2 regions of the Mesorhizobium sp. P2_H9 genome follow, and region 2 is predicted to be linked to the other one. Evidence: riboswitches for the same ligand, from Rfam matches in the RefSeq annotation. Region 2 holds a riboswitch; the other holds the start of a gene.
The links. Region 2 has a riboswitch for S-adenosylmethionine ahead of metX (homoserine O-acetyltransferase MetX). Riboswitches for the same ligand answer to the same signal wherever they lie in the genome.

Region 1: it holds a riboswitch for S-adenosylmethionine, as region 2 does, so the genes downstream of both, AC1DXN_RS08445 (O-succinylhomoserine sulfhydrylase) here and metX (homoserine O-acetyltransferase MetX) in region 2, are expected to answer to the same signal.

Annotation. Positions count from the first base shown of each region.
Region 1 is NZ_JBFUFX010000004.1:13,665-29,489, reverse strand. Features, by position in the region: gene argF (ornithine carbamoyltransferase) at 1-261, shown strand, start outside; gene AC1DXN_RS08460 (Hsp33 family molecular chaperone) at 357-1,388, shown strand; gene apaG (Co2+/Mg2+ efflux protein ApaG) at 1,581-1,973, opposite strand; gene AC1DXN_RS08450 (ceramide glucosyltransferase) at 2,183-3,337, shown strand; gene AC1DXN_RS08445 (O-succinylhomoserine sulfhydrylase) at 3,368-4,558, opposite strand; SAM riboswitch at 4,616-4,693, opposite strand; gene AC1DXN_RS08440 (2'-deoxycytidine 5'-triphosphate deaminase) at 4,837-5,931, shown strand; gene AC1DXN_RS08435 (ABC transporter substrate-binding protein) at 6,024-6,797, shown strand; gene araD1 (AraD1 family protein) at 6,993-7,985, opposite strand; gene mmsB (multiple monosaccharide ABC transporter permease) at 8,184-9,476, opposite strand; gene mmsA (multiple monosaccharide ABC transporter ATP-binding protein) at 9,473-11,005, opposite strand; gene chvE (multiple monosaccharide ABC transporter substrate-binding protein) at 11,128-12,198, opposite strand; gene AC1DXN_RS08410 (LysR family transcriptional regulator) at 12,516-13,505, shown strand; gene AC1DXN_RS08405 (hypothetical protein) at 13,592-13,882, opposite strand; gene AC1DXN_RS08400 (hypothetical protein) at 14,300-14,752, shown strand; tRNA gene AC1DXN_RS08395 (tRNA-Gly) at 14,854-14,927, opposite strand; gene AC1DXN_RS08390 (PDZ domain-containing protein) at 15,030-15,825, opposite strand, start outside.
Region 2 is NZ_JBFUFX010000010.1:207,891-223,715, reverse strand. Features, by position in the region: gene AC1DXN_RS20735 (DMT family transporter) at 1-633, shown strand, start outside; gene AC1DXN_RS20730 (response regulator) at 637-1,008, opposite strand; gene hpt (hypoxanthine phosphoribosyltransferase) at 1,061-1,603, opposite strand; gene AC1DXN_RS20720 (hypothetical protein) at 1,790-2,437, opposite strand; gene ftsE (cell division ATP-binding protein FtsE) at 2,628-3,287, shown strand; gene AC1DXN_RS20710 (cell division protein FtsX) at 3,280-4,269, shown strand; gene AC1DXN_RS20705 (YdcF family protein) at 4,405-5,127, shown strand; gene AC1DXN_RS20700 (pyridoxamine 5'-phosphate oxidase family protein) at 5,131-5,757, opposite strand; gene AC1DXN_RS20695 (LysR family transcriptional regulator) at 5,872-6,783, shown strand; gene AC1DXN_RS20690 (lysophospholipid acyltransferase family protein) at 6,886-7,686, shown strand; gene AC1DXN_RS20685 (LysE family translocator) at 7,696-8,313, opposite strand; gene AC1DXN_RS20680 (aldo/keto reductase) at 8,396-9,343, opposite strand; gene AC1DXN_RS20675 (gamma-glutamylcyclotransferase) at 9,454-9,975, opposite strand; gene AC1DXN_RS20670 (DUF2125 domain-containing protein) at 10,126-11,124, shown strand; gene AC1DXN_RS20665 (sugar kinase) at 11,134-12,078, shown strand; gene AC1DXN_RS20660 (prephenate/arogenate dehydrogenase family protein) at 12,200-13,135, opposite strand; gene hisC (histidinol-phosphate transaminase) at 13,141-14,250, opposite strand; SAM riboswitch at 14,405-14,482, shown strand; gene metX (homoserine O-acetyltransferase MetX) at 14,556-15,725, shown strand; gene metW (methionine biosynthesis protein MetW) at 15,784-15,825, shown strand, end outside.

The DNA.
Region 1 (15,825 bases), on a different contig from region 2:
TGCATCGTCACCGACTGCTGGGTGTCGATGGGTCAGGAACATCGCGCCCGCGGTCACAATGTGTTCTCGCCCTATCAGGTCAATGCAGCCCTGATGGCGAAGGCCAAGCCGGACGCCCTGTTCATGCACTGCTTGCCGGCGCATCGCGGCGAGGAGGTGACCGACGAGGTCATCGACGGACCGCATTCGGTGGTCTTCGACGAGGCCGAGAACCGGCTTCACGCCCAGAAGGCCGTGCTCGCCTGGTGCTTGGGCGCTTGATGTGTCTGGGCGCTTGATCTGGGGCGGCGCGATGCCTATCTGCGCCGCATCACGCAAATCAAGCGCGTTTGGACGCATGCACCCCAGGGGGCGGCATGGCCGCGCCCTGGAGCTTTGTCATGTTGGAAACGCATCAAGTGACTGAACATCACCCCAAACTCGGCGAATTCGGCTATGCCGGCGACGATCACGTCGTGCCCTTCGAGGTCGGCCCGCTCGACGTGCGCGGCCGCACGGTCCAGCTCGGGCCGATGCTCGACGCCATCCTCAGCCGCCACGACTATCCCGAGCCGGTCGCCCGGCTGCTGGCGGAAGCCTGTGTGCTGACGGTGTTGCTTGGCACCTCGCTCAAGTTCGAGGGCAAGTTTATCCTGCAGACCCGCACCGACGGGCCGGTCGACATGCTGGTCGCGGATTTCTCCACGCCATCGGCCTTGCGGGCCTATGCGCGCTTCGATGCCGACCGGCTGGAAGCCTTGATCGCTACCGGCGAAACGTCGCAGCAGACGTTGCTCGGCAGCGGCGTTTTGGCGCTGACCATCGACCAGGGCGCCCACACGCAGCGCTACCAGGGCATCGTCCAGCTCGACGGCGAAACGCTGGAAGATGCGGCACGCACCTATTTCCGCCAGTCGGAGCAGATCCCGACCGATCTCAGGCTGTCGGTGGCCAAGCTGCTGACGCCAGGTCCTCGTGGCGCCCGTGAGCAGTGGCGCGCCGGTGGCATCCTGGCGCAGTTCCTGCCGCAATCGCCCGAACGCATGCGCGTGCCTGACATTTCGGGCGGCGACGGCGATCCGCGCGACGTGACGCATGAACCGGCCGACAATTCCTGGCAGGAACTGGTGGCGCTGCTCGGCACCATCGAGCCGACCGAACTGATCGACCCGACGATCGGCGCCGAGCGGCTGCTCTACCGGCTGTTCCATGAGCACGGCGTGCGCGTCTTCGGCGGCGTTCCAGTCGCCGACCAGTGCTCATGCTCCAGGGACAAGATCCGCGGCATCCTCGAGGGCTTTTCGGCGCAGGAGATCAAGGACAGCACCGAGGACGGTGGCATCCACGTCGCCTGCGAGTTCTGCTCGAAGCAGTATGACTTCGATCCGGCGGAGTTTGCGGCTCAGTAACCTCTCTTCCTTCTCCCCGTTCTACGGGGAGAAGGTGCCCGAAGGGCGGATGAGGGGCAGCGCGACCGTCGGCAAATGGCAGCGGCAATACACTCAGACGCGCTTGTACATGGAAGATAATCTCAGGGACCGGCGCCGCCCCTCATTGCCCTGCCGGGCATTTCTCCCCGTATAGAGACGGGGAGAAAGACGCTAGTTCACCGTCCGCCGTGTCCCTGGCAGATCCAGCGAAAACGCCGGGATGGCGATGTCGAACGTCTCGCCCCGCTTGTTGCGCATGGTGTAGTGGCCGACCATGATGCCGGACGGCGTCGAGAGCGGGCAGCCGGACGTGTATTGATAGCTGTCGCCGGGGTTGAGTTCGGGCTGGTCGCCGACAACGCCGGCACCGCGCACTTCCTCGACCCGGCCGGTGCCGTCGGTGATGTGCCAATAGCGCGACAAAAGCTGCACGAAATCGTCCGACTGGTTGTCGATGGTTATCTGATAGCCCCAGACATAGCGGTTCTCGGAGGGATCCGAGCGATCCTCCAGATAGAACGGCCTGACCTGCACTTCGATGTTGCGCGTAACGGCGCGGTACATGGGCTACTCCAAGGCAATGTGAGCGGAACTGTCGGCGCTCTCCCCGGCCCGGTCAACGACCTCAAGCGCAGGTGCCGACAAACAATGTCATTTAAGTGACACATGACAATGATGGTGTGTCCGGACTGTGCCGGGCGACTCAAGCGCTCTGTCGAACCGTTCAAAAATGGCTATTTGCGGCCGGCTTTTCCCGGAGTGACCAGATCTCGATGGAACTGACAGTCATAGCCGCAGCCCTGCTTTCGATAGCCCTGCTTCTTTCAAATCTCGCCGGCATCCTGCTCGCTTCATTCATGCTGAGACGGCGGCGCTCCATCGCGCCGCCCGCCGGCAAGGCGCCGGGGGTGTCGATCGTGGTCCCGGCGCGTGGCGTCGAGCCATTTACCGAGGAGACCCTGGCACGCGCCTTCTCGCTCGACTGGCCGCGCTATGAGCTGCTCTTCTGCGTCGCCCACGCCGACGATCCGGTGGTCAAGATGATAAACAGGGCGATTGCCCGGGTTCCCGAGATACCGGCCCGGCTGCTGTTTGGCGATGACCGCATCAGCGGCAATCCGAAGCTCAACAATTGCGTCAAGGGTTGGGAAGCGGCCCGCCACCAATGGGTCATCCTTGCAGATTCCAACGTGCTGATGCCCATGGACTATGTCCAGCATCTGCTGGCGGCATGGCGCGACGACACCGGCCTCGTCTGCTCGACGCCGATCGGCTCGCGGCCGGCCGGGTTCTGGGCGGAGGTCGAATGCGCGTTCCTCAACACGCTGCAGGCGCGCTGGCAATATACCGGCGACGCGCTTGGCCTCGGCTTTGCCCAGGGCAAGAGCATGCTGTGGAACAAGCCGATGCTCGATGCCAATGGCGGCATCCGCGCACTGGCCGCCGAGATCGCCGAGGACGCCGCCGCGACCAAGCTGGTCAATGGGCTCGGGCTGCGCGTCAATCTTGTCGCCTCGCCCTTCGAGCAGCCGCTTGGCCAACGTAGTTTCGACGAAATCTGGTCGCGCCAGGCGCGTTGGGCGCGCTTGCGCCGCGTCACCTTCCCGCAGTTCTTCGCGCCCGAGATATTCACTGGCGTGGCGGTGCCACTGGTGCTGGCGCTGTTGGCGGCGGCGGGCGCCGGCTTCAGCCTGCCGGCAACCGCGCTCGCCGTGCTCGCACTCGCCTACCTGCCGGAATGCGCCCTGGCCTGGGGCAAGGGCTGGTACCTGTCGCCGCGCATGATCCCGGCGCTGATGGCGCGCGACGTGATGCTGCCCGCCCTCTGGGTGCGCGGCTGGCTCGGCGGCGCCGTCGACTGGCGCGGCAACGCGATGACCATCGGCACCAAGGCAGCCGAACTGGAAGAGACGCCGTCGGGCGCCTGAGCGCCCGCGCCTTGTCGTATCGGGCGAAGCCTATTTTGCCGACTTCAGCGCCTGCTCGATATCTGCGAGCAGATCGTCCGCATCCTCGAGGCCGACGGAGAGCCTCAGCGTTCCCGGCCCGATGCCGAGTTCGGCGCGCGCCTCGTCGCTCAGATTCTTGTGAGTCGTCGTCGCCGGATGGGTGATCAGGCTCTTGGCATCGCCGAGATTGTTGGAGATCAGCACGATGTCGAGCGCGTTCTGCAAGGCGAAGGCCGCCTGCTTGCCGCCCTTGACGTCGAGGCAGATCAGCGTCGAGCCACCCGACATCTGCTTCTTGACGACCGCCGCCTGCGGGTGGTCGGCGCGGCCCGGATAGATGACGCGGGCGATTTCCGGCCGCCCGGCCAGGAAATCGGCGATCTTGCCGGCGCTTTCGGTCTGCTGGCGCACGCGCAGTGGCAGCGTCTCCAGGCCCTTCAGCAGCGTCCAGGCGTTGAACGGCGACAGGCTGGGGCCGGTGTGGCGGAAATAGTCGTGCAGGTTCTCGTCGATCCACTTCTTGTCCGACAGGATGACGCCGCCGAGACAGCGTCCCTGGCCGTCAATATGCTTGGTCGCCGAATAGACGACGATGTGGGCGCCGAGCTGCAAAGGCTTCTGCTGCAAGGGGGTGGCAAAGACGTTGTCGACGATCAGCCGCGCGCCGATCGAATTGGCGAGCGCAGCAACTGCGGCGATGTCGATCACTTCCAGTGTCGGGTTGGTCGGGCTTTCCAGGAAGAACAGTTTTGTGTTCGGCCTCACCGCCTTTTCCCAATTGGCGATGTCGGTGCCGTCGACCAGCGTTGCCTCGATGCCGTATTTCGGCGCCAGCGTCTCGATCACCCAGCGGCAGGAACCGAACAGCGCGCGCGCCGCCACGATGTGGTCGCCGGCCTTGGCGCTGCACAGAAGGGCTGCGGTCACCGCCGCCATGCCGGACGCGGTGGCGCGCGCGTCTTCCGCGCCTTCAAGCGCGCACATGCGCTTTTCGAACATGTCGACGGTCGGATTGGCGTAGCGCGAATAGATGAAACCCGGCTCTTCGCCCTTGAAGCGCGCTTCGGCTGCCTGCGCCGTCTCATAGACATAGCCCTGGGTGAGGTACATCGCCTCCGACGTTTCGCCGAATTGGGAACGCAAGGTCCCTGCATGCACGAGTGCTGTCTGAGGCTTCCAGTTACGCTTCTTGGTGCTCATCGCTTTTGTTCCAGACACAAAAAAACCGGCCGCGAAAGTCGCAACCGGTCCATACGGCCTTGCGGCCCGACGGTCCTTTAGCGACTTGTTTAACGTGGCTGCAAGCCGACCGGCCAAATCACCACGGGATAACGACCCTTTAGACCTGCACCGCGCTTGCGTCAATTCCCGGCTTGATTAAGAGGTTTGTACCAAGCAGGTTCCGCAAAAGTGTTACACGGTTTTGCGGCAAGAACCTGCGACAAAAAAAGAGTCGCGGCCTTCAAGCGGAGCCAGCTTTGCGGCAGACCGGCATTCTTCCCGATCAGGATATTTCCGCGTTGTTCCAGTCGGGCGCGCTGAAGTCGCCGCGTGCGCTCGATGCCGACCAGATCCAGCCGGCCAGCCTCGATCTCAGGCTCGGCGCCAAAGCGTGGCGGGTGCGCGCTTCCTTTTTGCCCGGGCCGGGCCACAAGGTCGCCGAAAAGCTCGATCGGCTGAAACTGCACGAAATCGATCTCGCCGAAGGCGCGGTGCTTGAAACCGGCTGCGTCTACATCGTGCCGCTGCTCGAAGGCCTGGCGCTGCCTGCCGACATTTCCGCATCGGCCAACCCGAAGAGTTCGACCGGACGGCTCGACATCTTCACCCGGGTGATGACCGATCGCGGCCACGAGTTCGACAAGATCGCCGCCGGCTATGACGGTCCGCTCTACCTGGAGGTCAGCCCGCGCACCTTCCCGATCGTCGTGCGCACCGGCTCGCGGCTGTCGCAGATCCGCTTCCGCACCGGCAATGCGCTCTTGTCGGAGGCAGAACTGAGCGAACTCCACCGCGCCGAGATGCTGGTGGCCACCGAGCCGCCCAACATTTCCGGCGGCGGCATCGCGCTGTCGATCGATCTCGACGGCGACAAGGATGGGCTGGTCGGCTATCGCGGCAAGCATCACACAGGCCTTGTCGATGTCGACAAGCGTGCCGCCCAGGATGTCGTCGACTTCTGGGAGCCGCTCTATAAGCGCGGCGCTGGCGAACTGGTGCTCGATCCCGACGAGTTCTACATACTGGTGTCGCGCGAGGCGGTGCATGTGCCGCCGCTCTACGCCGCCGAGATGACGCCCTTCGATCCGCTGGTCGGCGAATTCCGCGTTCACTATGCCGGCTTCTTCGATCCGGGTTTTGGCCATTCGGCATCAGGCGGCACCGGCAGCCGGGCGGTGCTCGAAGTGCGCAGCCACGAAGTGCCGTTTATCCTCGACCATGGCCAGATCGTCGGGCGGCTGGTCTACGAGCACATGCTGAAGCGGCCGCAGGCGCTCTACGGCACCGATCTCGGCTCCAACTACCAGGCGCAAGGCCTGAAGCTGTCCAAGCATTTCCGCGCCGCGCGCTGATCTTCCTTGTCACCGTGAGACCTTGCCTGACCCGGCGCGCCATGCTTGGCTGTGCCGACCGTCATGATGACTTAACTGCAAGGGGAACAAGAATGCGGATTTCGAGATGGATCCTATCGGCGGCAAGCGCCGCCATGTTGGTCATTGCTGCCGGCTCCTTTTCGGCACAGGCCGCGGAGAAACTGAAGATCGGCACCGAGGGTGCCTATCCGCCGTTCAACACCATCACGCCGGACGGCAAGGTCGTCGGCTTCGACATCGACATCGCCGATGCGCTTTGCGCGCAGATGAAGGTCGAGTGCGAGATCGTCACGCAGGACTGGGACGGCATCATTCCTGCCCTCCAGGCCAAGAAGTTCGACGCCATCATCGCCTCGATGAGCATCACCGAGGAACGCAAGAAACAGGTCGCCTTCACCAACAAATATTACACCACGCCGCTTGCCATGGTGGCCCTGAAGGACAGCGAGCTCACCTCGACTGAAGCGGCGGCACTTGCCGGCAAGACGGTGGGCGCCCAAGCGTCGACCACCCAGGCCGATTATGCCCAGGACGTCTATGGCAAGGCCGGCGCCGAGGCCAAGCTCTATCCGACCCAGGAAGAAGCGATCACCGATCTGACCAACGGCCGCCTCGATGCCGTCATCTCGGACAAGTTCGTGCTGGTCGACTGGATGAAGAAGGCGAGCAACGGCTGCTGCAAGATGATCGGCGACATCAAGGGCACCGAGACGCAGGCCGGCATCGCGGTTCGCCTGGAAGACACAGAGCTTCGCGACAAGCTCAACGCCGCCATCGACGCCATCGTCGCCGACGGCACCTACAAGAAGATCCAGGCAAAGTATTTCGACTTCGATATTTATTGAGGTTGCAGCTGCCAATCTCCCCCCTCGTGGGGGAGATGCCCGGCAGGGCAGAGGGGGGCGCGAAGGATCGCCGACCTTGCACCATTTGGCCAGCCGAGAACAGTTGAAGGCGAAGTTATTCGATTGAGACGTTGGAGGGACAGCGCCCCCTCTGGCCTGCCGGCCATCTCCCCCACGAGGGGGGAGATTACGCTGTCACAACGCCTTCACCGCCACCTTCACCGGCTGCTCGATTTCGAGCGGGTTGCGCAGCGGCAGGCCGAAATCCTTGGCTTCGATTTCGAACGTGTCGCCGGCCTCGGTCCTGATACCGTCGGCAAACGAAAGCGTCGCCGTGCCGAACATGTGCACATGCACGTCGCCCGGCTGGCGGAAGGCCGAATATTTGAAATGGTGATGTTCGAGATTGGCGATGGTGTGCGACATGTTCGCCTCGCCCGACAGGAACGGCTTTTCCCAAAGCACCTTGCCGTCGCGAACGATGCGCGAGGCGCCTCGGATGTCGGACGGCAGGTCGCCGATCAGGATCTCCGGTCCGAATGAGGCGTTGCGCAGCTTGGAATGCGCCAGGAACAGATAGTTGACGCGCTCGGTGACGTGGTCGGAAAACTCGTTCGACAGCGTGAAGCCGACGCGGAACGGCGCGCCGTCATCGCCAATGACATAGATGCCGGCGACTTCCGGCTCCTCGCCGGCGTCCTGCGCGAAAGCCGGCGACATGAGTGGCGCACCCGGCGCCACCGCCATGGTGCCGTTGCCCTTGTAGAACCATTCCGGCTGCACGCCGGTCTGGCCTTTCGCCGGCTTGCCGCCTTCCAGCCCCATGCGGAACATCTTCATCGAATCGGTGAGCTGCTCCTCGCCGTCGGTGCTGAGCTTCTTGTGCATGGAATCGCGCGTTGCCGCAGAGCCCAGATGCGTCAGCCCGGTGCCGGTGAGATGCAGATGCGCGGGATCGGGATGATTGATCGGCGACAGCAGTCGCCCCTTTTTGTAGGCGGCGTCGAGATCGACGGTCTCGCCGAAGCCCTTGCGCTCGATCAGGGCAACGAGCCCGGTGCCGGTGCGGGCGGCTTCCGTCGCCAGCGAATAGACGCTGCGGGCGCCATTGATGATCCGGGTCTTGCCGCCATTGCGGGCGACGACGCGGATCGTCTCGGCGTCGTCGAGGATCTGGGAGATCAGCATGATGTACCCTCTCTCAATTGCTTGGCTCGGTTGCCGCTTTGACAAACCTTACCCAGCGCGGCGCGGACCTGTCCGTGCCACGGGTTAAAACTCTTCGTCCGGATTGCGCTCGCGAACCTGGTCCTTCACCGGACTTCTTTGCACTGCCCGGCAGCGCCGCGATGTGACCCGTATGCCGTCCTGGTTTCCGTTCCCGGTCTAACCTTTGTTCTTGTTGTAGACGTCGAAGACCACGGCGCCGAGCAGCACCAGGCCTTTGACCACCTGCTGCCAGTCGACATTGACGCCCATGATCGACATGCCGTTGTTCATCACGCCCATGATGAAGCCGCCGACCACCGCGCCGATCACCTGGCCGACGCCGCCCATGGCCGAGGCGCCGCCGATGAACACCGCGGCGATGACGTCGAGCTCGCTGCCGAGGCCCGCCGCCGGCACGGCCTGTCCGAGCCGCGCTGCAATGATCAGGCCGCCAAGCGCCGACAGAACGCCCATGTTGACGAACACCATCAGGGTCAGCCGCTCGGTCTTGATGCCCGACAGTTGCGCCGCCTTGGCATTGCCGCCCATGGCGTAGATGCGGCGGCCGATGGTCATGCGTTTGGTGACGAAGACGAACAGCGCGATCAGCGCGCCCATCACCATGAGTACGATCGGCAGGCCCCTGTAGCTGGCGAACTGGTAGACCAGGAACAGCGCCAGCGCGCTGGTCACCAGGGTCTTGATGACAAACAGCGTAAAGGGCTCGGCTTCATAGCCATGCGCTTCGCGGGTACGCCGTGCCTTGAGCCCGAAATAGGCGTAGGCGAGCACGGCGACGATGCCGATCAGGATCGTCGTCATGTGCAGGGTCATGCCGCTGCCCAGAATGGTCTTGCCGGCGGCGTTCACCGTCGGCGGGATCAGCGTCAAGGGGCCGATCACATCCGGAATGAAGCCGGAGCTGAGCGCCTTGAAGCCGTCTGGAAGCGGCCCCACCGAAGACCCGCCACCCAGCAGCGCCTGGCAGATGCCGCGAAAGATCAGCATTCCCGCCAGCGTGACGATGAAACTCGGTATTCGGTGATAGGCAATCCAATAGCCTTGGGCCGCGCCGATGCCGCCGCCGATGATGAGGCAGATGATCGACACCACCAGCGGGTTGCTGAAGGGTCCGAGAGGCCAGATCACCATCATCATCGCCGCCAGCGCACCGATAAAACCGGCAACGGAGCCGACGCTGAGGTCGATATGGCCGGAGACGATGACCAAGAGCATGCCCAGCGCCATCACGATGATGAACGAGTTCTGCTGCACCAGATTGCTCAGGTTCACCGGTTTGAAGAGTGTGCCGGAGGTGGTGAACTGGAAGAACACCATGATGGCGATCAGCGCCAGGATCAGGCCGTAGTCGCGCAGATTGGTGATCAGCGCCGAGACGGCAACGCGCGGCCCCGGTTGTACATCTTCGGCGACGCCGCTTTTCGGCGCGGGAGCGCTTTCTGTGGTCATGATGGCTTTCCTTCTCCCCGAACGATGGCGCGCATGATCTTTTCCTGGCTGGCGTCGCTCGCCGCCATTTCTCCAACCATGCGCCCTTCATTCATGACGTAGATGCGGTCCGTGATGCCGAGCAGTTCAGGCATCTCCGACGAGATGACGATGATCGCCTTACCCTCGGAGGCGAGGCGGGCGATGATGGTGTAGATTTCGTACTTGGCCCCGACGTCGATGCCGCGCGTCGGCTCGTCGAGGATCAGCACTTCCGGATTGGCGAACAGCCACTTCGACAGCACCACCTTCTGTTGATTGCCGCCCGACAGATTGCCGGTCATTTGATAGACGCTGGACGAGCGGATGTTGGTCTTGGCCTTGTAGTCGTTGGCGACGGCCAGTTCGCGCAAATCGTCGATCACCGCGTGGCGCGACACGCCGCCAAGGTTGGCCAGCGTGATGTTGTGCTTGATGTGGTCGATCAGGTTGAGACCGTAGGTCTTGCGGTCCTCGGTAACGTAGGCAATGCCATGGGCCACCGCCTTGCTGACCGAGGAGACATCGATCGGCTTGCCGTTGAGGAGCACCTCACCGGTGATACGGCGGCCATAGGAGCGGCCGAACAGGCTCATCGCGAATTCTGTACGTCCCGCGCCCATCAGCCCGGCGATACCCACCACCTCGCCCTTGCGGACGTTGAGATCGATGCCCTTGATCACCTGCCGCTCGGCATGGATCGGATGATAGACCGACCAGTTCTTCACCTGCAGCACGACCTCGCCGATCTTCGGCTCGCGCGGCGGATAACGGTCATCGAGCGAGCGCCCGACCATCGAGGTGATGATGCGGTCTTCGGAGATGTCTTTCTTGGCAAGCGTCTCGATGGTCCGCCCGTCGCGGATGACCGTAACCTTGTCGGCGACCCGGTTCACTTCGTTGAGCTTGTGCGAGATCAGGATCGAGGTCATGCCTTGCCGCTTGAACTCGAGCAGCAGATCGAGCAGCGCCTGGCTGTCCTTTTCGGACAGGCTCGCCGTCGGCTCGTCGAGGATCAGCAGCTTGACTTCCTTGCTGAGCGCCTTGGCGATCTCGACAAGCTGCTGCTTGCCGACGCCGATATTGGTGATCAGCGTCTTGGGGTCCTCCTTGAGGCCCACCTTCTTCAGCAAGGCGCTGGTGCGCGTCTCGTTGGCATTCCAGTCGATGACGCCGAATTTGGCGTGTTCGTTGCCAAGGAAAATGTTTTCGGCGATCGACAGCATCGGCACCAGCGCAAGTTCCTGGTGGATGATGACGATACCCTTGTGTTCGCTATCGTGAATGCCTTTGAAATGGCATTCCTCGCCGCGATAGACGATCGCGCCGTCATAGGTGCCAGAGGCATAGACGCCCGACAGCACCTTCATCAGCGTCGATTTGCCGGCGCCGTTCTCGCCGACCACGGCATGGATCTCGCCCTCCTCGACGCTGAGGTTGACGTTCGACAGCGCCTTCACGCCGGGGAACGTCTTGGTGATGTCGCGCATCTCCAAAATCGTCGAGGCCATCAGGAATACCGCTCCTCCCAGGTCCGGACCAATGCCGGCGGGCTAGTATGCGAATTTTGGATTCGCCGCGCTAGCAAAAAGGGGCCCCGCTGTACGCGGGACCCCAGGCTTTGTAACCGAAATTACTTCAGGTCTTCGGCCTTGATGTAGCCGGAGTCGACAACCAGCGCCTGGTAGTTCGACTTGTCGACATCATGCGGCGTCAAAAGGATCGAAGGAACGACCTTGACGTCGTTGTTGTAGGTCTTTTCATCGAGACCGTCCGGCTTGCCGCCCGAGAGCACCTTGTCGACGAGTTCGACAGTGGCCTTGGCCAGTTCGCGGGTGTCCTTGAACACGGTCGAGTACTGCTCGCCTGAGATGATCAGCTTGACCGAGGCGGTCTCGGCGTCCTGGCCGGTCACGATCGGCCAGGGCTGGGCGTCCGTGCCATAGCCGACAGCGCGCAGCGAGGCAGTGATGCCGCGCGAGAGGCCGTCATAGGGCGACAGAACGCCATCGACGCGGCTGCCGTCCGAATAGTTGGCCGACAGGAGGTTGTCCATGCGCGCCTGGGCGGTGGCGGCGAGCCAACGCAGCGTGCCGACCTTATCCATGCCGGTCTGGCCGGACTTGATCTTGATCGAGCCGTCATCGATCAGCGGCTGCAGGACGGAGATCGCGCCATTGTAGAAGAAGAAGGCGTTGTTGTCGTCCGGCGAGCCGCCGAACAGTTCGACGTTCCACGGCTTGGTGTTCGGGAAACGCTCCTTGAGGCCCTTGACCAGCGAGTTGGCCTGGATGACGCCGACGCCGAAATTGTCGAAGGTTGTGTAGTAGTCGACATTGGCGGTCTTCTTGATCAGGCGGTCATAGGCGACGACGACGACACCGGCGTCAGCGGCCTTCTGCAGCGCATCCGACAGGGTGGTGCCGTCGATCGAGGCGATGATCAGCGCCTTCGGGCCTTTGGTGATTTCGTTTTCCAGCTGGCTGAGCTGGTTGGGGATGTCGTCCTGCGCGTACTGCAGGTCGACGGTGTAGCCGAGAGCCTCGAGCTGAGACTTGACGGCGTCGCCGTCGTTGATCCAGCGCTGCGAGGTCTTGGTCGGCATCAGCACGCCGATAAGACCCTTGTCGGCTGCGTGCGCCGAGTAGGTCATGGCAGCAATGCCAAGGGCCGCGACGGCGGCCAGTGTCTTGATGATTTTCACTTAACTCTCCCTGGTTGATGGACGCGGCACCCCGGGGCTTCGCGGGCCGCGCAGTCGAGCGGAAGCGCAAACGCGCCACCGCCGGCATGTCGATCTCTGGTATTCCTCCCAATCGTCCCGAGACGCTGATTTCAATCGATACGATTTTGCTCGTCACCGACCGTCAAGTCTCAGGACGCGCCCAAAGTGTGTCCCTTTGCCATAACTGTCAAATGCGATCTTTGACAGTTGCTATATCGAAACTGATATATATTAGACGCAGTTGAAGGCATGGCCGGACTGCCGGCTGGCTGCGAGTGGAAAGCAGGGAAAAAGTTATGGCGGCGTTGCGAAATTCCGTTGGAATCTCAAATGGTTATGACGAGATTCCGGGCAGCAGCGAAACCCTTTTGCGCAGCGGGCTCAGCCTGCGCCATATGCGTATGATCGTGGCGCTCGACGACCACGGCCGCGTGAGTGCTGCGGCGCAAGTGATGAACATCTCGCAGCCGGCGGCGTCACGCATGATCGCCGAGATGGAAGCCGTGCTCGACGTCAAGCTGTGCGAGAGGCTGCCCCGCGGCATCACGCTGACCCCTTACGGCAAGGCGCTGGCCAGACGCGCCCGCTCGATCCTGCTCGAGATGCGCGAGGCCGACCGCGAGATCTCCGAGCTCAAGGCGGGCAAGGGCGGCGCGGTGTTCCTGGGCGCCGTGACCGCGCCGGCGATCGAGCTGGCGGTGCCGGCGATCCGCGAAATCCGCCGCATCTATCCGCGCATCGAGATCACCATGCAGGTCGAGACCTCCAATGTACTGGCGCGCGAACTGATCTCCACGCGCCATGATTTCATCATCGCCCGCATTCCCGACGATCTCAATCCGCGGCTGTTCGAGTCGCGCGTCATCGGCGTCGAAAAAGCCTGCCTGATCGTGCGCCGCGGCCACCCGCTGAGCAAGGGCAAGGCGGTGCGGCTGGAGGACACCGCCGCCTATGACTGGGTGTTTCAGTCGGGCGGCTCGCCGCTGCGCCAGGCGATGGAAAGCAATTTCTTGAACCGCAACATCGCGCTGCCGGACCGCATCCTCAACACCAGCTCGCTGCTGCTCACTTTGGTCATGGTCGCCCAGTCCGACGCCATCGCGCCGGTCTCGATCCAGGTGGCGAAATTCATCCAGAGCCCGGATGGGCTGGCCGGCGCCATCGATGTCGTCCAGACCGAGTTCGACATCGAGGTCAGACCCTACAGCCTGATCACGGTGAAGAACCGCGTGCTGTCGCCGGCGGCCAAGATGCTGCACGACTTCATTCTGCGGGAAGTTGGGTGATTGGAACGAGAAACGAAATCGCGCGTTCAATCCAACCGGCATTTCCGCTGGAGCCTGTTTGAGCCGGGGCGCGAGATTGCCGGTGGTCAAAAACCAGGGAGGTTTCGATGGAACGTCGCTTGTTTCTCACCGGAATGCTTGGCGTTGCGGGGATGGTCACGCTTGCTGTCGTAGCCAGGCCCGGCAAGGCGATTGCCGGTATTCCGGACGGCAACGGAATTCTCGATGAACTCGACAAACCGGATCCAGCGGTTTTCGAGGGAGATGATCAGGCCGAAGTGGATCTGGTCTCCCATCGCCGGCATCACCACCACCATCATCGGAGGCACGGCTGGAGAACGGTCTGCCGCCGCTATTGGCGCCACGGCCGGCGTCACGTCCGCTGCTGGCGCAGGCGCGTCTGGTTGAGCGTCTGGCTCTGAGAGCGCAATTGGAGCACCGGCCATCACAAGGTGGCCGGTGCTGCAGATATTAGACATGCAGGCTGAACCGTTCGTTGCTGTCCCTGACGTCAGCGTCGCCAGATGGCAAGTACGACATTGCGATTCTACGAGCAATTCAGCCGAAGGGTACCTCTCGAGCCGATGGGGACCTCTCGATGAGAGCTTCATCAATTCCTCATCGGGTCATTGCCTACGAAAATGATTTTTCCACGCGCTCAAATGCCGCGATTGCGTCGGTTGCAAAGACCGCGCTCGACATATATTGGCGCTGGCTACAATTCAAAGGCAGCCTGTTGTTAACCATCTCGATGTTAGCGTGGATGTCATGTGACGAGCGCGAGGTTAACAGCAATGCCCACCAATCTGCCGCTTGCATGGGTTGGATGGACGATGGCCATGGCGATTGGGTTCTTCGCCGTCCTGACGATGCTGCCCGCCAACGCGGAGACGGTGCGCGGCAATCCTGGTGGCCAGATCGTGACCTTCGCTTTGCACGTCGCCAAACTGCGCGCCGCCGACGAGCCGGTGCAATTTGACGGGGCGTGCGACAGCGCCTGCACGCTCTATCTGTCCCTGCCTGCCGAGCAGCTTTGCATTACCTCGCGCGCGTCCTTCGGCTTCCATCTGCCGTACGGCGTCGGCGCTCGGAAGAGCGCGGTCGCCGCCAACTACCTGCTCTCGCAATACCCCGATTGGGTGCGGCAGTGGATCGAGGAGCACGGCGGCCTGTCGCACAGCATAGTGCGAATGGGAGCCGACGAGGTGGCGATGCACCTTCCCGTATGCGCCGGGGCGCAGGCATAACCAGGGTCGCGATGCGCTGTTCGCGCTGGATCGGGTCGCAGACCAATGTGCGACCTGCGGCCGGGCGGTCGCCGGAAAACTCCATCTAAGTCATTTGATTTTGGAGCGGGTAGAGGGAATCGAACCCTCGCGTTCAGCTTGGGAAGCTGACAAGCTACCATTACATCATACCCGCGTCGGCCCTCGTTACCATGATGGCTGGGCTTCGGGCAATCGCAAAGCGGCCTGCACCGCGGGCCAGATTGTCCGCCGATACGGTTCTCAGCAGACTGGCGGCTTAGTTGTCGTCGCCGCCACTGTCGCCGCCGTCGTCGCTGCCGCCATCATCGCTGCCGCCGTCGTCACCACTGCCCGAATCGTCGCCATCGGAACTGTCGTCCGCGCCGTCATCACCAGCATCGGAAGGGTCTTCCGCGGCGGGAGCATCATTGTCATCGGCTCCCGCAGCGTCCGGCTGGTCACTCGGCTCCGTCGCCGAGTCGCTCGCGCCGTCGGTCGTCGCGTCCGCGTCCGAACTCTCATCGGTTGCCTCGCTCTTGGCCTCGGCGGTGAATTCTTCGGAAGATGCGGTTTCCTCGATGGTCGTCTCGGATGATTCGTAGCTTGCCGTCATTTCCTGGCTGTATTCGCTGTAGAACTCGGAATAGCTGAAGGCGGTGGCCACCGACCAGCTTGTCCATGTCGCAACGGTGACGACATCGATGACGGTTTCATAGGTGCTGAGCGTGATGGTGCCGGTGGAGTTGTAGGCCTTGCCGTCACGATAGGAATCGAGGCGGAAGTCGGATTTGCCTGCTTTTGCCCAGTAGTAGACCACCGTATCGACGTCGATTGGCTTGTGGATCTTGTGGCCGTGGACTTTGGTGATCACGTCGCCCGGCTTGATGCCCTGCTTTTCGCCGGTGCCGCCAGGCTTGACCGACAACACGAGAACACCTTTGGCGTGTGGCTCGAGTTTGAATTCTTTGCGCACAGTGTCGTTGATCGGCAGCAGAACCGCTTCTATCGCCCTGGAAATATAGGGTTCGGGCAATTTGACATCGCCCTTCAGTGCATAGGCGCTGGTCGAATAG
Region 2 (15,825 bases):
TTCATCATGGCGCTGGCCGGCCCCTATCTTGGCGAACGCGTCTCCTGGAAGACGCTCACCACCGTACTTATCGGCATGCTTGGCGTTCTGGTGATGTTGCGGCCCGGCGCCGGCCTGTTCGACTGGGCGGCGCTGCTGTCGCTCGGTTCGGCGCTGCTCTACGGCCTTTCGCAGCTGATGGCACGCAAGATCGGCGACACCGAATCCTCGACCGTCATGGCGTTCTATCAAAACGGCGCCTATCTGGTCGGCGCCGCGGTGGTCGCCGGCCTGTTCCGCCTTGCCGGCATCACCCACGCCGTCCATCCCAGCCTCGAATTCCTGGTGCGGCCATGGATTTGGCCGGCGACGCCGGATTTTCTCAAGATGGCAGCCTGCGGTTTCGTCGCCTCGGCCGGCATGATCCTGCTATCGCAGGCCTATCGGCTGGCGCCCGCCAACCGCGTCGCCACCTTCGAATACACCGGCATCATCTGGTCGCCGCTCTGGGGTTTCCTGTTCTTTGCCGAAGTCCCGCGATCGACGACCGCGATCGGCGCAGCGCTTATCGTCGGCGCCGGTCTGCTCGCCCTCAACACCGAGCGACGCAAGGGCGCAACGCCTGCGCTTGTTGCAACCGGCGACGCGGCATGACCTTCAGGCGAAGCAGGCGAGCGCCTTTTCGACGCGGGCGCGGATTTCGGCCAGCGTGAACGGCTTCTGCACGACGTCGAGAATGATGCCGTTCAGTTCCTCGGCGCGCTCGCGCTGGTCGGCATAGCCGGTCATCAGCAGGATCTTCATCGTCGGGAAAAGTGCGGCGGCCGCCATGGCCATCTCGATGCCGTCCATCTCCGGCATGCGGATGTCGGAGACAACGAGGTCGTAGCCGCCAAGTGCCGCGCGGATCAGGGCAAGCCCTTGCGCGCCATCGGCGGCAACGGTGACCGAATGCCCGGCGCGTTCGAGCGCGCGGGCGGCGAGAGTGCGGACGGACTCATCGTCCTCGACGATCAGAAGCTTTGCCATGGGCAGGATACTTGCCGGGGAAAAGTTGACTTTTCCTGAACCGTGACCGGCTTTATGCATCCCCTTTGACGATGCCGACGAATGGCAATTCGCGAAAGGCGTGGGCGACATCCATGCCGTAGCCGACGACGAAATAGTCCGGGCAGTCGAAGCCGACATAGTCAGCGTTGAGCGCCGTCTGGCGGCGCATGCGCTTGTCGAGCAGCACGGCAATGGCACAGCTTTTGGCGCCGCGCGACAGCATCAGCTCGCGGGTGAAGCTCAGCGTCTTGCCGGATTCGAGGATATCGTCGATCAAAAGCACATCGCGGCCGGCGACCTCGTTGTCGATATCGCGCAGCACCCTCACCTCGCCGCTGGTGGTGCCGGCGCCGTAGCTGGAAATGAAGATGAACTCGACCTCGGGAGACAGGCCGACATCGTGCATGGCGCGAATGAGATCGGCGGCGAAGATGAACGAGCCTTTCAGCACCGAGATCACCAGCAGGTCATGGTAATCGTGTTCGGCGATCTCCTTGGCGAGCTCGAGATTGCGCCGCGCAATGGCGGACGCCGAAAACAGGACTTCGATGTCCTTGCCGCGCACGACTGGCATTTTTTCGCCTCTCCAAGATGCTCGTCTACTACGCCCCTCGCGCCAGGGTGTGTTGAGATTCAGGTCAGGCCGAGTCGAGAATGGTGGCTTCCGAGAACCGGAGCGGAGCGTACATAAAGTACGTGAGCACCGGAAGCGCAGGAAGCCGCCGTTCGCAGGCCGGCATCACCTGAATATCAATACACCCTAGTCGGCGAAGGCGACCGACACGGTCCTTACCCCGCTTCTAGGCAGGTCGAGGCGGCTGGCAAAGCCAAATCTTTCGCCCGGCCCCAGCGAACGGTCGGATGTCCCCAACCTATAGCGGGTGATGTGGCTGTCATTGCCGGTGACGCGGATTTCCAGCGCTGGCAATTGCGCGGGCTTGGCCCCGTCATTGGCGGCTTCGCCATCGACGAACAGGATCGGCGTCGGGCCGGACGCGTCGACGTGCGAGGTGACGCCTGAAAGGCGGAGTGCGGCACCGGCCGGCTGTGCAGCAGCCCAGAACGGCGTCTGGCGCACCAGAGCGTGGCCGCCCGAGACCCAGAAGGCAGCCAAAGCGGCACTGACGCCGGCGATCCAGAAGATCGGCCCGCCGCGTGCGGCCGGCAGCCGGCCTGGTGTGGCTTCCGGCTTGCGCAGCATATCCATGCCTTCGATCGACGGCGCGGCGACGCTGCGCGGCAGCGGCGACGGCACGGCTTCCGCCGTCGCGGCAAAGCGCGGCAGCACCTCATAGTCGGCATCGATGATGTCAGCCGCCGGTCCACGCATGATATGTTCCGGTGCGGGCGCTGACCCGGTCATGATTTCGCCGGAAACCGGGCGCGCCGTTCGATCGTCAGCCATCACGGCCCCAGTATTGCAACACGTTCGCTCTTCGTTTCTTTTGCGTAAACGGAAATGGTTAACGCTTCCCCACCGGAACCTCAGTGCCGACCCGAAAAAGCCCCAAAATTAACCAAGGGTTAACCATGCCGGCCGATGGTCTTTTCACAGAAATGGCTGGCTCGTTGCCGCCGAGAGTTTCAGGTCGTCGAACGTGATCCGCTTCGAAAATGTCGGCCTCCGCTATGGCATGGGTCCGGAAATCCTCCGCGACATCTCCCTGCACATTCCGGAGCGCTCCTTTCAGTTCCTGAGCGGCCCTTCGGGCGCCGGCAAGACGACGCTGCTGCGCCTGTTGTTCATGTCGCTGAAGCCGACACGCGGGCTGATCACCATCTTCGGCAAGGACCGTTCGCGCATTTCGCGCAACGAACTGCCGCATCTGAGGCGCCGCATCGGCGTGGTGTTCCAGGATTTTCGCCTGCTCGACCACATGACCACCTATGAGAATGTGGCGCTGCCGCTGCGCGTGCGCGGGCGCGAAGAGGCAAGCTACCGCACCGACGTCACCGAGCTGTTGAAATGGGTCGGCCTTGGCGAACGCATGCATGTGCTGCCGCCGGTGCTGTCCGGCGGCGAAAAACAGCGCGCCGCCATTGCCCGCGCGCTCATCGAACAGCCCGAGATCCTGCTGGCCGACGAACCCACAGGCAATGTCGACCCGCCGCTGGCGCGCAGGCTTTTGCGGCTGTTCATCGAGCTGAACCGGCTGGGCACCGCTGTGGTGATCGCAACCCACGACCTCGGTCTGATGGAACAGGTCGACGCCCGGCGCATGATCCTGGCCGGCGGAAGGTTGGATGTCTATGACTGACCTGTCCGCCGAGCATCTCCAGGACCAGGACATCGAGGATGCCGAGGCGCCGCCGCGTGCCCAGCGCAAGATGGCGCCGATCGTGCCGGCGCAGAACATTGCCGGTCGGGCGCTGGTGCTGGTCATCGCCATCATGACCTTCCTGTCGTGCCTGACCTTCGGCGCGGTGACGCTGGTGCGCGACACGGCTTCCGTTTGGGAGAACCAGATCTCGCGCGAGGCGACGATCCAGATCAAACCGGTCGACGGCCTCGACATGGAGGCAGCCCTTGCTCAGGCCTCGCAGATTGCCGGCGAATTCCCCGGTGTGAAGGCGACCCAGATCATCGACCGCGAGGCAACGGCCCGCCTGCTGGAGCCGTGGCTGGGCTCGGGCCTGAACATCGACGAACTGCCGGTGCCGCGTCTGATCATCGTCACCATCGATGAGAACAGCCCGCCCGATTTCGCTGCCATGCGCGCGGCGATCACCCCCAAACTGCCGAGCGCCTCGCTCGACGATCATCGCACCTGGGTCGACCGGCTGGTCGCCATGGCCCGCACCACGGTGACCATCGGCATTGCCGTGCTGGCGCTGATGCTGTCGGCAACCGTGCTGACGGTGGTGTTCGCAACGCGCGGTGCGATGGCCGGCAACGGCCACATCATCGAAGTGCTGCATTTCGTCGGCGCCGAGGCGCGCTTCATCGCGCGTGAATTCCGCCGGCACTTTCTCGTCACCGGCATGAAGGGTGCAGCGGCCGGCGGCGCCGCGGCAATCCTCGTCTTCATCGTCTTTTCCTGGTGGTCGTCACGCAACATGGCAACGCCGCAGGCCGACCAGGCAACCGCTTTGTTCGGCAATTTCGCCATCGGTTCGGCTGGCTATCTCGGCGTTGGCCTCATGGTGCTGGTGATCGGTGCGCTGACGGCGGCAACGTCCCACGCCACCGTCGTCGCCTATCTCAGCGATATCGATGTTCGCCAACCGGATGGAGGCTAATGCGCGCCGCCCAAGAGTGGAAACCGGCTTTGGAGCAACGCCATGCATCCAGGAAAAGATCACGGATGAAGACTGCCGTAACGCAATGTGCGCTTTTTTACCTACCAAAGGCCGCATTTCAGGATTAACCATAGGATGATGGACGCGGATTCGACCGGTACGGTTGGACAGATGCCAGTGGTGGTTGCCCGTTCGCATGAACGCGGCAGGCTGAGCCGTTTGATGGCCGCGTTGCGTATCTCACTTCTCTGTCTGCTTTTGCTGGTAGCCTTGTTTGCCGGCGGCTTTGGCTGGTTTGCCAACACGGTCAGCCATCTGACGACCCCGGCCAATCCGGCAAAGGCCGACGCCATCATCGTGCTCACCGGCGGCCAGTCGCGACTCGATGCGGCAATGGAGTTGCTCGCTTCAGGCAAGGGCGCGCGGCTGCTGATCAGCGGCGTTCATCCCTCCGCCAGCCGCCGTCAGCTCCAAGCCGCGACCGGTGGCGACAAGGCGCTGTTTTCCTGCTGTGTCGACATCGACCGCGCCGCCCTCGACACCATCGGCAACGCCGAGGAAAGCGCCAAATGGGTGGAGAGCCACGCTTATGGCACCGTCATCCTGGTCACCAACAACTACCACATGCCGCGCAGCCTGCTGGAGATGCGCCGACTGCTGCACGGCGCCAGGCTCGAACCCTATCCGGTGGTCAACAGCAACCTCGACAATGGCGGCTGGCTGACCAAGCCGGAGGCGCTGCGCGTGCTGTTGACCGAGTACAGCAAATATTTGCTGGCGCTGGCGCGCGGCATCGTACCGCTTCGCCAGACCGCTGACGGCATCGCGCTGGCCGAGGTTTCAACGGCCAAGGACTGAGCATCACCCCATCGCGCCCGATGCGCCACGCAGCCGCGCGATCTCCTGCTCGAGGCGTTCAATCCGCTTGTCGCGTTCGGCAAGGGCTGCCGCCACGTCGGCGGCCTCGAAACGCTGCGGAATGTGCTGCGGGCAATTGGAATCCCAGGCCGAAACCGTAAACAGTATGACCTGCTCGGGGCGCGCCTTGTAATCCTGCGGCATCAGCTTCGCCAAAAGCTCGGCGTCATCTTCGACGATCCGCGCCGTGCCCCAGATCTTGATGCGCTGCCGGTGGGCATAGTCGATCAGGAACAGGAAGGCCTGCGGGTTGTCGTTCAGATTGCCCTGGGTGATGAATTGCTTGTTGCCCGAAAAATCCGCAAAGCCGATCGTGTGCGCCTCGAGCACCTTGAGGAAGCCGGCCGGCCCGCCGCGATGCTGGATGTAAGGCTGGCCGTCGGCATTGGCGGTCGACAGGAAGATGCTGGTCTGCGCCTCGATGAAGGCGGCGAGGTCCGGTGTGATGTCAGCCTGCCAGCCGCCGCGCTCCTCGACGCGGGCATAGGCCTGGCGCGAGCCCTTGCGGGTCTGAATCGCCTTGATGGTCGGCGTAAAGGCGACGTCGCTGGTGAAAGCTTGAGCGTTCATGGAAGCCTCCTTCAAGGCCGAACTGCCGACCGTTACACGCCACAGATAAAGCCTTCCATCTTTCGGATGTAGATGACATATCTGTAACCTGTCCTTCCATTTTTCGGGAGAGTCATGGATCGTCTTGAAGCCATGTCGCTTTTCGTCGCCGCGGTGGAGGCCGGCAGCCTGTCCGCCGCCGGACGCCGTTTCGGCGTGCCGCTGGCGACGGTCAGCCGCAAGGTCTCCGATTTGGAGCGGCATCTGAAAACACGCCTGTTGAACCGCTCGGCGCGGCAGCTGACGCTGACCGACGCCGGTCACGCCTATCTTGTCGCCTGCCGTCGCATTCTGGCTGAGGTCGGCGAGGCCGAGCGCATTGCCGCCGGCGAATACAGCGCCCCGACAGGCGAGCTGATCATCACCGCACCGATCGTCTTTGGCCGCCTGCATGTGCTGCCGGTGGTCACCGAATTCCTCGCCGCCTATCCCGATGTGAATGTGCGACTGACGCTTGGCGACCGGATAAGCCAGTTGATCGAAGAGCATATCGATCTCGCCATCCGCATCGGCCCGCTTGCCGATTCGAGCATGGTTGCCATCCGTGTCGGTTCGATCCGGCATGTTGTTTGCGCAAGCCCGGCCTATCTGGCCGAGCACGGCACGCCGAAGACGCCGAACGAGCTTGCGGCACACAGCTGCATCACCTTCGAGGGGCTTGCCTCCCTCGCCACATGGACCTTCCTCGCCGACAAGACGGAACTCACGGTTCCGATCCGTTCCCGGCTTCAGGTCAACACCGCCGAAGCGGCGATCGATGCCGCGATTGCCGGCGTCGGCATGACGCGTGTGCTTTCCTACCAGATATCAGCCGCGGTGCGGTCGGGCGCGCTGCATCCGGTGCTGGAGGCGTTCGAGCCCGAGTCGTGGCCGGCGAGCCTGGTCCATGCCGGCCAGGGCCTGTTGCCGGTGAAACTGCGTGCCTTCCTCGATTTCGCCGCCCCGCGCCTGAAGCAACGGCTGGCGCGGGCGACGTGGCAGGGCTGACAGCGGTTCATTTCAGGACGGATTGATCCCGGCCATTGCGCTGTTTCCTTTTTGCCCGCGCTTGGTGTAACCAACGCACACCTCCTCACCGGGCCTTCCCGCATGCTCTATATCCGCTCGCTGGCGTTCAACTTCGTCTTCTATGTCAGTCTGATCGTCCAGATGATCCTGTGGACGCCCTACTATTTCCTCTCGCCGCGCCATCGCGCCTGGTTTGTGCCGAAATTCTGGTCGCGCACCAGCCTGTGGCTCTACGCCAAGATCGCCGGCACCAGGAGCGAGATCACCGGCCAGGAAAACCTGCCCGAAGGCTCGTTCATCCTGGCGCCCAAGCACCAGTCCTTCTGGGACGCGATCGCCTTCTTCCCCTTCCTGCAGGACCCGCTCTACATCTTGAAGCGGGAATTGACCTGGATCCCGTTCTTCGGCTGGTACATCTTGAAGATGCGGATGATCCCGGTGCATCGCGGCAGCCGTTCCAAGGCGTTGAAGGCCGTGGTCGCCGCGACCAAGGAGGAGTTGGCGCGCAATCCCCGCCAGTTGATCATCTATCCCGAGGGCACGCGCCGGGCGCCGGGCGACGAACCGTCCTACAAATACGGCATCGTCGAAATCTATGCGCAGCTTGGCATTCCGGTGGTGCCGGTCGCCCATGTCGCTGGCCTCTATTGGCCACGCCGGAAATTCCTGCGCTTCCCCGGCACCATCAAGGCGCGCTTCCTGCCGCCGATCCCGCCTGGCTTGGCCAAAGACGAGTTCATGGAACGGCTGATCGGCGACACCGAAGCCGCCTGCGACCAACTGCTCATCGAGGCATCTCAGGCACCGAACGCGCCGCCAATGCCGCCAACGGCGGTGAAGCGGCTGGCGGAACTTGGCGCGGCCGCAAAGGCGAAAGCCTGAACCGCGCGCTCATCGCCACACCGCCAGCGCGGTAGTCAAAACCAGTGTCGCCGCAAACACCAGATTGATGATCCGTGAGGCCAGCGGCTGGCGCAGGAAGCGCGCAAACGCTGCCCCGGCGAGAAGCCACAGCACATGGATGGCGACGATCATCAAGGCGAGCACCGCCAGCCTGGCGGGAATACCGCGATCCCCGCCGTTGGCCCCCGAAGACGTGCCTAACACGGCGGCGATCGCCACATAGGCTTTCGGGTTGGCGACGGCGAGAAGAAACCCGCCGAGGAAAGTCGGGAGCTTGGCCCCGCCCGTGCGTTCCGCCAGCGGCGGCGCCGTCGCTATCTTGAACGCGAGATAGAGGATGTAGGCTGCCGAAGCGATGGCCAGCAGCGGCGCCAGCTTCGGTATTGAGGCGAGAACGGCCATGACGCCCGCCGCCACGATCAGCAGCACTCCGATCGTGCCGACGATGATCCCCGAGGTATAGCGGAGCGATTGGCGCAGGCCGAAAGCGGCGCCGATGGCGGTGACGCTGATCGTCGCCGGCCCGGGACTGCCCATGACGACAGCCGCCGCAAGCACCAGGGCCAGCAATTGCTGCCACGTGTGGGAGAGAACCTGTCCGGCCATCTGCTTTGTCCGCATCCTGTCTGGATGCGGACGACGATAGGACCAGGCAGCGCCGGACGTCTTGAACGATTGTGCAGTCCGGCTACGCGCTGGCTCTGTCCAGCTCGGCCATGTCTTCCGCACTCAGCTTCAGCGACGCGGCACGGACGAGGCTGTCAATCTGGTCGAGCGTCGTGGCGCTGGCGATCGGCGCGGTGACGCCGGGCCGCGCCATCACCCAGGCGAGCGCCACTTCCGCCTGGCTCGCCGAATGCCGCGCCGACACGGTGTCGAGCGCGGCGAGGATGCGCATGCCGCGCGCATTGAGATAGTCCTTTACACCACCGCCGCGCGGGCTTTTGCCGAGATCGGCATCGCTGCGGTATTTGCCGCTCAAAAACCCCTTGGCGAGACCGTAATAGCTGATGACGCCAATGTCCTCCGCGAGGCAGATGTCGCGCAGCGGACCATCGAAGGATGAGCGGTCGTAAAGATTGTAGGCAGGCTGCAGCACTTCGTAGCGTGGCAGGCTGCGCAGGCTTGCGACATCGAGTGCTGCGCGCAACTGGCCGGCGTCGAGGTTGGAGGCGCCGATGTGGCGGACCTTGCCCTTGGCCAGCAGCTTCTCATAGGCGCCGAGCGTTTCCTCGTAGGGCGTGGTCGGGTCCGGCCAGTGCGACAGATAGAGATCGACGACATCGGTCTGCAGCCGCTGCAACGACGCATCGATGGCCTTTTCGATATAGGCCGCGGAGAGGTCCTTCTTGCCTTGGCCCATATCCGAGCCGACCTTGGTGATGACGATGACCTGATCACGGTTGCCGCGGCTCTTCATCCACTTGCCGATGATGGTTTCGGACTCGCCGCCCTTGTTGCCTGAAACCCAGCGTGAATAGGCGTCTGCCGTGTCGATGGCGTTGAGGCCGTTGTCGAAAAACCGGTCGAGCAGGTCGAACGAGGTTTTCTCGTCGGCGGTCCAGCCGAAGACGTTGCCGCCCAGAACCAGAGGCGCGATGGAAAGGTCGGTTTGACCAAGACGGCGTTTCTGCAAGACTGATCTCCGTGGCGCCGGGAAGGATCGGGGGAAAGCCCGGAGACCTTACCTAGGTCTTGCCGCGCCGAGGTCAAAGGCCTGCTCGCCTTTTCCAACGGGCCAGCGCTTCACAAAGGCGCGACCCTCCGCGCCACCTCTTCCAGCCAATGGTCGCGAATGCCCAGCGCCTCGAGGTGTTCGAGCGTGCTCAGCACATAATCCTCATTGTTGCCGGACTGGCCGACGGCGCCGCGCACCACGGCCGCCGCATGCGCCGCGTCGAGCGCACCGGCATATTGCTCATGCTGGCGGTCGACGATGTAGGCCACCGCCTCGACCGTGCCGCCGCCGTCGAGGCGAACCTTGAGCGTGCGCTCGAGATAGACATCGGTGACCAGCTCGCGCTCGCGCAGATAGGTGATGACCTCGTCACGCAGATTGCCGGGCACGCGAAACGCCAGCCCGACGCAGGAGCCGCCATGGTCGAGGCCGAGCACCAGCCCCGGCCGCTCGCGCGTTCCACGATGCACGAAGGAATAGACGCAGAGCGAGCGGCGATAGCCGTGCAGGCGCGCGCGCTGCGTCTCGACATGCGCGAACCCCGGCCGCCAGATCAGCGACCCGTAGCCAAACACCCAAAAATCGCCCATATCGCCGCGCCTGATTGCAAAAGAATGCCAACACCGCAGGGAATCGGTGTTTTTCCGCCCGTCCCCGTCTACCTATTCGTCTCTGTCCACCTGTCGGTGTCGGAATCGAAGGTCCGTCCACAATACCCATGCGTTAATGAGAGCCAAAGCATGACGTCAAGTGACGAACGCCAACCAAAGTCCCGCCGCGGCCTGTTCTGGCTTGTGGCGTTCATCGTTGTGCTGTTTGCCATCTATAGCGGCGGCTGGTTCTATCTGGCTGACCAGGTCAGAACCGAGGCCGACAAGGCCGTTGCCACACTCAACAAGAATGGCGTCGAGGCTGGTTGCGCCAACCTCCAGGTCAGTGGCTACCCGTTGAGCTTTGTTATTTCCTGCGACAACCTTGCCTACGAGGATGACGCCAAGAACATCGCGGCGTCGGCCGGCAGTTTCAATGCCATTGCCCAGATCGTCCAGCCCTTGTCACCCTTTGCCAATCTGCGCGGTCCGCTCAGAACCTCCGTACCGGGCATGATGCCGCTATGGATCGACTGGGACAACCTGCAGGCCAACGTCAAATTATGGTATCCGCTGCCGCAGCGCGTATCGCTGCAGGCCGAGGGCCTGTCCGGCCAGACCGACCCGGCCGACGATACCGACCCGGTTTCGTTGTTCAGCGCCGGGACCGCAGCGGGAGAGCTGCAGCCCGATGGCCAGGACATTGGTTATGTCGGAAGCTTCACCGACCTTGAGATCGATGCCGACGCGATCGGCGGGCGCGTGCTGCCGCCGCTCGACGGCAGCGGCGACGCGACGCTGAAGAACGGCGTGGCGCTGATGATGACTGAAGCCAAGAGCCTGCGCGGCCAGGAGGTCGACATCCGCAAGCTCGATCTGTCGTCGGGCACCGCGCGCATCACCGTTTCCGGACCGGTGTCGGTCGATGCAGACGGCCTTGTCAACGCCGATCTGACGATCAGGCTGAAGGACCCGAAAGCCGTGGCGGCAATCCTCGCCACCGCCATTCCCGAGCAGAAGAGCCAGATCGAACAGGGTTTTGCCGCACTCGCTTTGCTCGGCAACGAACCGTCGATGCCGCTCAAGGTGGTCAAGGGCAAGGCTTCGTTCGGCTTTATCCCGCTGGGCAAGATCAAGCCGGTCGAATAGCAAAGTCCTATGAAAAGACCTGTGAAGCTCCTGAGCGTTGGCGCGCTGACGCTCGACACCATCCTTCGCGTCGACACGCTGCCCGCGCATCAGGGCAAATTCATCGCCTCGGACGGTGTCCAGATCGCCGCAGGCATGGCGTCGAGCGCGGCCTGCGCCGCACGCCGTCTCGGTGCGGAGGTATCGCTGTGGGCCAGCGCCGGCGACGATAGCGTCGGCGATCAGCTGATCGCCGGGATCGAAGCCGAGAGCGTCGATTGCCGTTTTGTCCGGCGCGTTGCCGGCGCGCGGTCGGCGTTGTCGGCCATCCTGGTCGACGCGCAGGGCGAACGCATCATCGTGCCTTTCTACGACCGAAAAGCGCAGGCCGATCCCGAGGCGCTGCCCGACGCCGACCTTGCTGCATTCGATGCCGTGCTGGTCGATGTGCGCTGGCCGGGTGCGGCAGCCCTTGCACTCGCGGCAGCGCGCACCATCGGCCGTCCGGCCATACTGGACGCCGACACCGCGCCACTGGACGTGCTGGAACGCCTGTTTCCGCTGGCGTCGCACGTCGTCGCCTCGGAGCCGGCGGCGCGCATTCTGTGCGGCAAGGCGCTAGACCCGGAAACCGCCTGCGCCGAGCTGGCGCAGCGCAGCGATGCCTTTGTCGCGGTGACGGGCGGTGCGGCAGGTACCTGGTGGTTCGACCGTACGGCCGGCACTGAGCGCCATGTCGCGGCGCCGAGCATCAAAGCGGTGGACACGCTGGCCGCCGGTGACGTGTTTCACGGCGCCTTTGCCGTCGGGCTGGCGGAAGCCATGCCGATCGAACAGGCACTGCGCTTTGCCAACGCCGCCGCCGCACTCAAATGCCTGCGCTTCGGCGGCAGGCTCGGCGCGCCCGACAGGGCCGAGACGCTGGCGATGATGGCGGCGACGTGGCCGACATCCGGACAAGGCAAAGGGAGCTGAGATTCAGGTCAGGCCGAGTCGAAAATGGTTGATGCCGAGAACCGGAGCGGAGCGTACTTTTGGGTACGTGAGCACCGGAAGCGCAGGTATCAGCCATTTGCAGGCCGGCCTCACCTGAATATCAGTTCCCTTTGGGGTGCTCGACCGCCTGGCGACCAAAGTCCGGCACATCGATGTCCTGGCCGGCCTCGATGATCGAGCGGCGGACGGCGCGGGTGCGGGTGAACAGGTCGAACAGCTTTTCGCCGTCGCCCCAGCGGATCGCCCGCTGCAGCGAAGCGAGGTCCTCCGAGAACCGCGCCAGCATTTCAAGGATGGCATCCTTGTTGTGCAGGCAGACGTCGCGCCACATGGTCGGGTCGGAAGCGGCGAGACGGGTGAAATCGCGAAAGCCCGAGGCCGAATATTTGATGACTTCGGATTTGGTCACCGACTGCAAATCGTCCGCGGTGCCGACGATGTTGTAGGCGATGATGTGCGGCAGATGCGAGACGATGGCCAGCGTCATGTCGTGATGCTGCGGGTCCATCGTGTCGATGTTGGAGCCGCAGCGCCGCCAGAATTCCGAGAGCTTTTCCAACACTGCCGGATCGGTGTCGGGCAGCGGCGTGAAAATGCACCAGCGGTTCTCGAACAGGTCGGCAAAACCGGCATCCGGTCCCGACTTTTCGGTACCAGCCAGCGGATGGCCGGGAATGAAATGCACGCCGGCAGGCACATGCGGCTGCATCTGCGCGATCACCGAAGCCTTGGTCGAGCCGACATCGGTGAGGATGGAGCCCGGCTTCAGCGCCGGCGCGATTTCTTCCGCCACCGCGCCGGATGAGCCGACCGGCACCGAGACGATGACCAGATCGGCATCGCGGACCGCTTCCTTCGCATCCGTGCTGTAGGAGTCGCCGAGGCCAAGCTCTTGCGCCCGCGCCAGCGTCGCGGCGCTGCGGGTCGAGATAGAAACGTGGCGGGCAAGGCCTTCGCGGCGGATGACACGGGCCAGCGACGAGCCGATCAGGCCGATGCCGACCAGCGCGATCTTTTCGAACATCGGTGCTGTCATTTTTTCTAACTTTTCAGAAACGTCGAAAGAGCGGCAATGACGCCGCGATTGGCCTCTTCGGTGCCGATGGACATGCGCAGCGCGTTGGGAAAGCCGTAGCCGGAAACACGCCGCAGAATATAGCCGCGTGCGGTCAGATAGTCGTCCGCCGCTGCGGCCGAATGCGCCTTGTCCTCGGGAAAGTGGATGAGGACGAAATTGCCGACGCTCGGCGTCACCCGCAGCCCAAGCCTGGTCAATTCCTCGCTCAGCCAGGCCAGCCATGTCTCGTTATGCGCCACGCTGCGCTGGACGTGGTCGCGGTCGCGGATCGCGGCAACGCCGGCCTCGATCGCCGTGGCGTTGACGTTGAAGGGGCCGCGTATGCGGTTGATTGCATCGACGATGTGCATCGGCGCGTACATCCAGCCGATCCGGGCACCGCCAAGGCCGATCTTGGAGAAGGTGCGGGTCATCACAACGTTCTCGGTGCTGCCGACCAGCTCGATGCCGGCTTCGTAGTCGTTGCGGCGGACATACTCGGCGTAGGCCGCGTCCAGCACCAGAAGCACGTTTTTCGGCAAGCCGGCATGCAGCCGGCGCACCTCCTGGAACGGCACATAGGTGCCGGTCGGGTTGTTGGGATTGGCAAGGAACACGATTTTCGTGCGCGGCGTGACGGCCGCGAGGATTGCATCGATGTCGGCGCGGTCGTCGGTTTCCTTGACCACAACCGGGACGGCGCCGGCCGACTGGATGTAGATCTTGTAGACCATGAAGGCGTGTTCGGTGATGACAGCTTCATCGCCGGGCGCCAGATAAGTCTGCGCCAGCAGGCCGAGAATCTCGTCGGAACCGTTGGAGCAGATGATGTTCTGCGCGTTGAGACCATGCACCTCGGCGATCGCCTCGCGCAGCCGCCTGGCGGTGCCGTCGGGATAGATGTCGAGCTTTCCGGCAATCTCGCGCGCCGCCTCGATCGCCTTCGGCGATGGCCCGAGCGGGTTCTCATTCGACGACAGCTTGTGGACCTTGGCGACACCGGCGGGCGCCGTGCTTTTGCCCGGCACATAGGCTTCGATGTCCATGATGCCCGCGCGCGGGGTTGGACGTGCCTGATCCGGTCTCTGGTTCATCTTCGCAATATCCGTCGAGAGTATTTCGGCTGGCGAGAACACTTCCGCCGGCAAGCCGCAGCGGAAATACAAGCCGTGGCCCGGAATGTCGAGAGGTGGCAGTGGTGCGGACGGCTGGCCGTTGACGTCGGGCCGCGCGAGTTCTAGAAGGACGCAACAGTTCCGTGGTGATTTGGCCGGTCGGCTTGCAGCCACGTTAAACAACTTGCTAAAGGGCCGTTTGCATCCTGTAACCGGCTTTGCGACGGCAATGCCGGTTTTTTGTTGTCCGCGACCGGCCGGACGACCGATGTAAGAGAGACGTGATGGCCGCTCTGCGCGCTGCAAAAACCAACAACGAGGCCGACGCACCGTCGAGCCCGGTGTTGCGTTTCGGCGCCGACAAGCCGCTTAAGCTTGACGCCGGCACGCTGTTGTCGCCGTTCCAGATCGCCTACCAGACCTACGGCACGCTGAACGATGCCCGCTCCAACGCCATCCTCGTCTGCCACGCACTGACCGGAGACCAGCATGTCGCCAACACCAATCCGGTGACCGGCAAGCCCGGCTGGTGGGAAGTGCTGATCGGCCCGGGCAAGATCATCGACACCAACCGCTTCTTCGTCATCTGCTCGAACGTCATCGGCGGCTGCCTCGGTTCCACCGGCCCCGCCTCGACCAATCCCGCCACCGGCAAGCCCTACGGGCTCGACCTGCCGATCATTACCATTCGCGACATGGTGCGCGCGCAATTGATGCTGGTCGACCATTTCGGCATCGAAAAGCTGTTTTCGGTGCTCGGCGGCTCGATGGGCGGCATGCAGGTGCTGGAGTGGGCATCGAGCTATCCAGAGCGCGTTTTCTCGGCGCTTCCGATCGCCACCGGCGCCCGCCATTCCTCGCAGAACATCGCCTTCCATGAGGTTGGCCGGCAAGCGGTGATGGCCGATCCGGACTGGCATGGCGGCAAATATTTCGACTTTAGCGCGCGCCCGGAAAAGGGGCTGGCGGTGGCGCGCATGGCCGCCCACATCACCTATCTGTCGGAAGCCGCGCTACACCGGAAGTTCGGCCGCAATCTGCAGGACCGTGAAGCACTGACCTTCGGTTTCGATGCCGACTTCCAGATCGAGAGCTATCTGCGCCATCAGGGCATGACCTTCGTCGACCGCTTCGACGCCAATTCCTATCTCTACATGACCCGTTCGATGGACTATTTCGATCTCGCCGCCGACCATGGCGGACGGCTGGCCGACGCCTTTGCCGGCACCAAAACCCGCTTCTGCCTGGTGTCCTTCACCAGCGACTGGCTGTTCCCGACCGAGGAGAGCCGATCGATCGTGCACGCCCTGAACGCCGCCGGCGCGTCCGTATCCTTCGTCGAGATCGACACCGACCGCGGCCACGACGCTTTCCTGCTCGACGAACCGGAACTGTTCGCTGCCATCAACGGCTTCATCGGTTCTGCCGCCCGCGCAAGGGGGCTCAGCGCATGACCCCGGAAAGTTGCAGACTTTCCGGATTAGGATCATGCGCCAGGCAAAAGGCGAAGCCATGAGCGTCAACCGCGCCCAGCGCGTCGACCTCGAAGTCGTC